2 linked regions of the Selenomonas sputigena genome follow. The protein of the gene in region 2 interacts with the protein of the main gene of each other region in a pairwise test. Links are inferred from orthologs where the notes say so. Each region holds a gene or a part of one and is shown on either strand. Other genes may lie near its edges.

Region 1 (2,891 bases), 220 kb from region 2 along the record:
AATTTCTTTCTGCCCTTTGCGCGCCTTCTCTTCAGGACGAGACGGCCGCCTTTCGTCTTCATACGCTCGCGGAAACCATGCGTCTTCTTGCGCCAATGGTTATTCGGCTGATACGTCATCTTCATTCAGATCCACCTCCCAAAAGAATTCTATAAATCGTCGATACATCGAGCGATTCATTCAGTCAAAATGCAAAAGAGCACAAAATGCCCCTACTATCGCTTTTAACTACGCTAAATTATAGCCCAGAGACAATCGAGTGTCAAGGATTTTCCATGGTTTGCGCGGAGAAGCCGTGCATTTTCCTGTCCTTCTTGTGGATAAACGAGCCTTTCCTCTTTTTAGGAACGAATTGCCTGTTGATAACTCTTTTGCAGTCTGCTAAGATATTCATAGCCAACTGACCATTTATACACAGAGATATGCACATTATCCACAGGCAGAGGAGATATTTCCACAAGAGTTTTTATCCATTTCCTTCATTATATAAGGGGAAATATTTTTTCCGCCTGATTGCACGTCGTTCCTGCCATTTCCCCGGCGTGCGCCGTCCCTCTTTTTTTACATTTTATCCACAGTATGTGAATAAAAATGTGGATAAAATGCACGCAAATTATACACATGTGCATGAAATTTGTTGACAAGAAAGGACAGATCCATGGAACAATTCGAACTGCAGGCGATTTGGGAGCAAATCCTGCAGAAAGTTCTCGAACAGCGCTCATTGACGGAACTTGCTCTCAACGACTGGCTGCGCCCCGTAAAGCCACTTTCCCTTTCCGACACCACTCTCGTGCTCGGCGCACCGACATCGCTCGCCAGGGAATGGATTGTAAAACGTTACATTCCTTTTCTGGAAGACGCCGTACTCGATATTGCAAAGAAAAAACTCAAGATCGAAATCAAAAACCTCAACATCGAACCTGCCCCAAATTCTCCTCCTGTTCAGGAAACGCTTCTGACGGAAACGGACACGAATTCTTCCCCACAGGAAGTCAAGGATACAAAAAAAATTCCCGTTTCGTCACAAAATACAGAGCCAAAAAAAGAAGACGGCAGCCGCGCCTATGAAACGCCGGGCATGATTGCTCCCGGCGACGCCTCGTCCTTGAACTCGCACTACACCTTCGACACCTTCGTCACGGGCAATTCCAACCGCTTCGCCCATGCGGCTGCGCTCGCCGTCGCCGAATCGCCGGGCAGAGTATACAACCCCTTCTTCATGTACGGCGGCGTAGGACTCGGCAAGACACATCTCATGCACGCCATCGGACACAAGATCCTCGAAAAATTTCCCCAGATGCGCGTCCTCTACATTTCGAGCGAAAAGTTCACGAATGAACTCATCAACTCCATCCGAGACGGCAATCCCGAATCCTTCCGCCAAAAATACCGCAATATCGACGTTCTGCTCGTCGACGACATCCAATTCCTCTCGAAGAAGGAGCACACGCAGGAAGAATTCTTCCATACGTTCAACACGCTGCACGACGCCAACAAACACATCATCCTGTCGAGTGACCGTCATCCGCGCGAGATTCAAACGCTTGAAGATCGTCTGCGCTCACGCTTTGAATGGGGTCTCATCACGGACATCCAGGCGCCCGATCTCGAAACGCGCATAGCGATTCTCCGAAAGAAAGCCGCACTTGAGCACCTCGACGTGCCGAACGACGTGATGTTCTCCATCGCCAACCGCATCGACAACAACATCCGCGAGCTGGAAGGCGCATTGACGAGGGTCGTCGCCTACGCCTCACTGACACAGCAACCCGTCACGACGTCCCTTGTCAACGAGGCTCTCGCCAATATCTTCCCGGAGGAAAAGACGCGCGAAGTGACCATGGAACTCATCCAGGAAGTCGTCGCTTCCTACTTCAAGCTGCGTCTCGATGACCTGCACGGCAAGAAGCGGACGAGAAACCTCGCCATGCCGCGCCAGATTGCCATGTACCTGTGCCGCGAGCTGACGGGTAACTCCCTGCCGCAAATTGGCAATTCCTTCGGCGGGCGCGACCACACGACGGTCATACATGCCTGCGAAAAAATCGGCAAAGAACGAAAAGAGGACAGCAAACTTGACCGCACGATCGAGCAGCTAATGCAGCGCATCGAAAGCCTCTGAACCATTCTCTGTCACGTCCGTGCATAACCCTGTGGAAAAGCACCGTGAAATCCTGTGTCCAATATGTGCACAATTTCCATCTTCGTTTTCCCCTGTGGAAATGTGGATATTCCAGTACGCCTTATCAACATCTTTCCCACAAGGCTTCTCCATTGGTATCAAAAGTAGCAGAAGCCTTTTCCACATTTCCACAGCCCCTACTACTATTACGGCTATGCTTTTCTATATTCTTGTACTATAAGTCAATAAGGTGCATCCCACAAAAACGACTCATCAAAAAGGAGAACCCCATGAAATTCACCTGCCATAAGAATGAACTCGCTCAAGCGATTCAACTCGTTTCCAAAGCCATTGCCAACAAACCTCAGACACCGATTCTCTCAGGCATATATATGGAGGCCACAAACAATCAAGTGGAACTTCATGCCACAGACAATGAAATGGGCATCATCAGCATCATCCCTTCCGAAGTGGAACAGGAGGGAAAACTTGTCCTATCGGGACGCTACATGCAGGAGGTCATTCGACGCCTGCCTGGAGAAACCGTCACAATCTCCCAAGAAATCGACGAAAACATCAGCAAGATCCAATCGGCTGCTTCCAACTTCACACTTCTTTCCATGCCGGCCAATGACTTTCCGACGGTAAAGCGTCTGGAAGACGGCATCCGTTTCAAAATTCAGGACAACGTGCTTCGAGATATCATCAAGAAGACGGTCTTCGCCTGCTCGACAGATGAAGCGCGTCCTGTCTTTACCGGCTGCCA
Region 2 (5,663 bases):
CGCCCGCGCCTGAACCTCAGGCCGACGCAGCGGCAGAGCGCCTCGACCGCGAGATCGACGCGCTCTATTCGATTCTCGCCGACGAGGCGGGATCGGACAGGCTCGTCATCAAGGCGGGCAAGATGGATGCCATGCGCCTCATGCGCTCGCCCGTTCGCGGCGAGCGCGTTCTTGCGCTTGAGCGCATCGTTTACGAGAACCCGACGATCGAGCGCGTGCCGACGGAGTCGGAGATTCCCGCCATCCTCGTCGAGCTTTCCGAGCGCATCGCCGACATCATGGCGCGGCGCAGCATGGAGGACAAAATCGAGCAGAAGATTCAGGAAAAGCTTGAAGAGAACCATCAGGACTATGTGCAGGACATCCGCATGCAGGTCTTGAAGGACGAGAAAAGCGCGATCGAGTCGCCGCAGGCGGCGAAGAAGCGCGAGGAACTCGAAGCGCTCGAAAAGGTTCACCTCACGCAGTCCGTCATGGAGCTTCTGCGCCCCAAGACGCTCGAAGAGATCGTCGGCCAGGAGCGTGCCGTCAAGGCGCTCGCCTCGAAGCTTGCCTCGCCCTACCCGCAGCACCTCCTGCTCTACGGGCCTCCGGGCGTCGGCAAGACGACGGCGGCGCGCATCGTCCTCGAAGCCGTCAAAAAGGAGGCGCACTCGCCTTTTGCCGCGAACGCGCCCTTCGTCGAGACGGACGGCACGACGCTGCGCTGGGATTCGCGCGACATGACGAACCCGCTCTTAGGCTCGGTGCACGATCCGATCTATCAAGGTGCGCGCCGCGACCTCGCCGACGGCGGCATCCCCGAGCCGAAGCCCGGCATGGTCACGGAAGCGCACGGCGGCATCCTCTTCATCGACGAGATCGGCGAGATGGACGAAATGCTGCAGAACAAGCTCCTGAAGGTGCTCGAAGACAAGCGTGCCTTCTTCGAGTCCGCCTACTACGACCATACGGATGAGAAGGTGCCGCCCTACATTCGGAAGCTCTTCGAGGAGGGCGCACCGGCCGACTTCGTGCTCATCGGCGCGACGACGCGCGACGCCTCGCACGTCAACCCTGCGCTGCGCTCGCGCTGCGCGGAAATCTACTTCGAGCCTCTGACGCCCAAGCACATCGAGGAGATCGTGCAGAATGCGGCGAAGAAGCTCAAGGTCGAGGTCGCAGAGGAAGTCGTGCGCCTCATCAGCGAGTATACGACGGAAGGCCGCAAGGCGATCAACATCCTCGCCGACGCCTACAGCCTCGCGCTCTCGCGCACGAAAGAAGGCGAAGATGTCAAGATCTCCAAGGGCGACATCTACGAGGTCGCACAGGTCAGCCGCCTCTACCAGTTCGTGACGAAGAAGGCTTCGAAGAAACCCGAGGTCGGGCACGTCTTCGGACTCGGCGTCGCGGGATTCCTAGGCTCTGTCATCGAGATCGAGGCCGTCGTCTTCCCCGCCGAGGAAAAGGGCAAGGGACAGGTGCGCTTCAACGAGACGGCGGGCAGCATGGCGAAGGACTCCGTATTCAACGCGGCCTCCGTGCTGCGCCATCTGACGGGCAAGAGCATCCACGACTACGACGTGCACATCAACGTCATCGGCGGCGGCAACATCGACGGCCCGAGCGCGGGCACGGCGATCCTCGCGGCGCTCGTCAGCGCCGTGACGGAGAAGCCGCTCAGGCAGGACGTCGCGGTCACGGGCGAAATCTCACTCGCTGGCCGCGTGCGCCCCGTCGGCGGCGTCTTTGAAAAGGCGTACGGCGCGAAGCAGGCGGGCATCCGGACGCTCGTCATCCCGAAGGAGAACGACAAGGACATCCCCGAGGGTCACTTGGGGCTTGACATCCACGCCGTCGAGACAGCGGAGGAAGCCTTCGCCGTGCTCTTTGCGCCCGAGGCGGACGGCGAGCCGCTGCGGCTGAAACTCGAAAAGCCGCAGACCAGCAAAAAAGACCGCGCCGACAGCGCGACGATTGACGCGGAAAACTCCGCTGAATCATCGCTCGAAAAGTCAAAGGAGGCCGTCTGAAATGGATCGCATGCCGCCCGCAAGCATCGAGGCCGAGCAGGCCGTTCTCGGCGCAATGCTCTTAAAGCCCGATGCCGTGACGACCGCCGCCGAGGAACTGTCGGCGGACGACTTCTACCGCGAGACGCATCGTCTGATCTTCGAGGCCATGATGGAACTCAAGGAGCGCGCGGAGCCTGTCGACCTCGTGACCTTGACCGAGCAGCTCAAGAAGGCGGACAAGCTCGCGAAGATCGGCGGCATCCCCGCGCTGTCCTTGATTGCGAACTCCGTGCCGACGGCGGCGAACGTGCATTACCACGCGCGCATCGTGCATGAGAAGGCGCAGCTTCGCTCGCTGATCAACGCCGCGACGGAAATCGCGGGCGCCGCCTATGAGAGCGCCGACGAAGTCGAGGACATCATGGACAGCGCGGAAAAGCGCATCCTCCAAGTCGCTTCGGGCAAGCGCAGCAAGGACTTCGTGCCGCTGCAGGACATCCTTCTCGACACCTTGGAGCAAATCGATCTGCGCTACAACAACAAGGGCAGCATCACGGGACTGCCGACGGGCTTCACGGAGCTTGACCATCTGACGGCGGGGCTGCAGAAATCCGACCTCATCCTCGTCGCCGCACGCCCCTCGATGGGCAAGACGGCATTCACGCTCAACATCGCGGCGCACGTCGTGCTGCGCGCGAAAGAGCCCGTCGCCTTCTTTTCCCTGGAAATGAGCAAAGAGCAGCTCGTGCAGCGTCTCCTGTGCTCGGAAGGGCGCATCGACTCGCAGCGCCTGCGCGTCGGCGAGCTGGAGGAAAAGGAATGGGGCGACCTCATCGACACGGCGAACCGGCTTTCCGCCGCGCCGCTCTACATCGACGACACGCCCTCGATCACCGTCATGGAACTGCGCTCGAAGGCGCGTCGCCTGAAGGCCGAGCACGGGCTTTCGCTCATCGTCATCGACTATCTGCAGCTCATGCAGGGGCGCACGAGCAAGAGCGGCGACAACCGCCAGCAGGAGATCTCGGAGATCTCGCGCTCCTTAAAGGCACTCGCGCGTGAGCTGAACGTGCCCGTCATCGCGCTCTCGCAGCTTTCGAGAAGCGTCGAGTCGCGCCAGATCAAGCGTCCGATGCTCTCCGACCTGCGCGAATCCGGCTCTTTGGAGCAGGACGCCGACATCGTCATGTTCCTCTACCGCGAGGATTATTACGATCCCGAAACGGAGAACAAGAACATCACGGAAGTCATCATCGCCAAGCACAGGAACGGCCCCGTCGACACCGTCGATCTTACGTTCCTCAAGCAGTTTACGAAGTTCGGCAATCTCTCACGCATGCAATAGACCTAGGAGGACACGATGGAATACGACAAGAAGGAACTTGACGCCCGCTTGAAGGACGAGCTGCACCATGCGGGTCACCGCTGGCGCAACCGCTTTCATCTGGAACTGCCGTTCGGCTTCACGGGCAGTGTGAAGGGACTCGTTTTCTTCCAGGGCGAGTACCATCTCTTCTGCCAGTGGAATCCCTTTTCGACCGAGGACAAGAACAAGGGCTGGGTCGAATTCAAGACGCGCGATTTCGTCTACTGGACCGATCCGAAGCTCGTCCTGTGGCCGACGGACGACAACGATAAGGGCGGCTGCGGCTCCGGCTGCGCCTTCATCAACGGCGGGAACTTGCGCGTCTTCTACACGGGCAGACGCGAGGAAAACGGGAAAAGGGCAAACCGCCAGATCCTCGGCACGATGACAAAGGAAGGCGTCATCCGTAAGGACATGACGCTCATCAAGGAGCAGCCCGAAGGCTATACCGACCTCTTCCAAGGGCCGCACTTCTTCGTGCGCGACAGCCACGCTTACGCGCTCCTCGGCGCACAGGCGGCGCCCGCAGACGACGCACGCGGCTGCCTTCTGCTCTATCGAGAGGAGAAGGGACTCTTCCACTTTGCCGGCGAGCTGAAGACACAGCTCGGCTTCTTCGGCAAGGTTTGGGAATGCCCGGCACTCCTCTCCTTCGGCAAGCACGACGTGCTCTTCTTTTCGCCGCGCGGTCTCTCCGATCGCGAGTTCGACTGGCAGAACCTCTTCCAATCGGGCTACATCGTGGGGCATCTGTCTCTTGCGGGACGCGAGATGATCCACGGCAAGTTCCACGAGCTCGATCGCGGCTTCGACTTCTTCGCGCCACATGTGGGCGTGCACGAGGGGCGTGCGCTGCTCTTCGGCTGGCTGAGCATGCCGCACAAGGACGAGGACTATCCGACGGGAGAGCACGGCTGGATGCACACCTTGACCCTGCCGCGCGTCCTGACGCTCAAGCAGGGCAAGATCTTCTCAAGACCCGCACCCGAACTCAAGGCGCTTCGCGTAGCGAGGAGCGCGCGTGAACTTTCGGGACGCGCCGTGCCGTCCCTCAAGACGGAGCTTGCCTACTGCTCGGAGATCCTCATGAACATCGTCATGGGCGTCGCCCAGCGCATCAAGATCGAGCTTCGCTACGGCAGGGAAAAGGTGAAGATCAGCTACAACCGCGAGACGGACATCGTCGAGATCAGCCGCGAGGGAATGAAGCTCGGCGGCCGCGGCGTGCGGAGCTTCAAGCTCTACACCTATCACTCGCTCGCCATGAACATCTTCATCGACCGCACGGCCATCGAGATCTTCTTCCAGAACGGCGAGGAGGTCGCCTCCTTCCTCGTATTCCCCGAAGAGGACGTCGCTCCCGTCTTCTCCGTCGAGGCCGACGCCCCGATGGAAAAGGTCATGGGATCGATCTGGGATCTCGACCGCCTGCGCTACGGAGAGCTCAAGCAGCAGAAGAGAAAGTACAGGTTCTGAGAAAATGGGCAAAAAAAGCCGCAGCCGACGCAATTTTGCGTCGGCTGCGGCTTTTTTCTATGCTTCAAACACTTTGTCAATTCATGCGTTCGCTTCTTCCTGTTCGAGCAGGTCGAGGAGCTGCGAGATGTTCTTCTTGCCGAAGTAGAATTTTGCGTCGTCGTCGATGAAGAAGCACGGCACGCTCATGATGTTGTACTGCTCCTTGATCTCGGGGAAGAGGCTCAAGTCGTAGACATCCGTCTTGACATGCGGGTTGAGGGTCGCGATGCGCTGAGCGCTCGTGACGAGTTCGGGGCACATCGTGCACGAGAGGCTGACCATGATGGTGATATGGTGATCCTCCTTGATCTTCTCAATGCGTGCGAGATCCTCGTCGGCGACCTTCTGTCCGGCGCTCGAAGCGTTGTAGAGGCCGAGCACGAAGCTCGTGAACTCGTGCCCGCCGGGGACGCCGTGGAAAGCGAGTCCCGCCCAGCTGCCGTCCGCATTGTAGATGCGCACGTTCGGCACGCCCATGCCGCCTGTGATCTCGACGGACAGCTTGTCCGTCATCTCTGCGAGCTGCGTCATGAAGTCGAGAAGCTCGCTTGAGCGCGGATCGTCACTCAGCGCGACCTCAAGGTGCAGAGGACGCTCCATGCGATCAAAGACCGTCATGAGCTGCTTCTTCATGTCGGCCGTGAAGGGGCCGGTCGTCGGAGCCGCTGCCTCTCCCTTCCCCGTGTCCTTCCCCGTGTCCTTCGCTGTGTGCTGCGCGGCGCGGCACACCTTGTGATCTGTCCTCCGCCCCGTCTTTTCTTCCATCTTCATGGCGTACTTTT

What was found.
Region 1: the proteins of dnaB (region 2) and dnaA interact in binary tests that used the Escherichia coli proteins (3 or more experiments, as listed by UniProt). The link is inferred for Selenomonas sputigena from one-to-one orthologs.

What each region holds. Positions count from the first base shown.
Region 1 is NZ_CP110383.1:2,261,095-2,263,985, forward strand. It holds dnaA (chromosomal replication initiator protein DnaA), read left to right. Parts: upstream 1-658; coding sequence 659-2,125; downstream 2,126-2,891. Other genes in the region: rpmH (50S ribosomal protein L34), read right to left, coding at 1-125; dnaN (DNA polymerase III subunit beta), read left to right, coding at 2,416-2,891. UniProt on the Escherichia coli protein: Plays an essential in the initiation and regulation of chromosomal replication. Binds in an ATP-dependent fashion to the origin of replication (oriC) to initiate formation of the DNA replication initiation complex once per cell cycle.
Region 2 is NZ_CP110383.1:2,475,036-2,480,698, reverse strand. The notes cover bases 1,315-4,179. They hold dnaB (replicative DNA helicase), read left to right. Parts: upstream 1,315-2,016; coding sequence 2,017-3,342; downstream 3,343-4,179. Other genes in these bases: OL236_RS11820 (glycoside hydrolase family 32 protein), read left to right, coding at 3,358-4,179; lonC (Lon family ATP-dependent protease), read left to right, coding at 1,315-2,015. Outside these bases: more of lonC, read left to right, coding at 1-1,314; more of OL236_RS11820, read left to right, coding at 4,180-4,839; OL236_RS11815 (FAD-dependent oxidoreductase), read right to left, coding at 4,921-5,663. UniProt on the Escherichia coli protein: The main replicative DNA helicase, it participates in initiation and elongation during chromosome replication. Travels ahead of the DNA replisome, separating dsDNA into templates for DNA synthesis.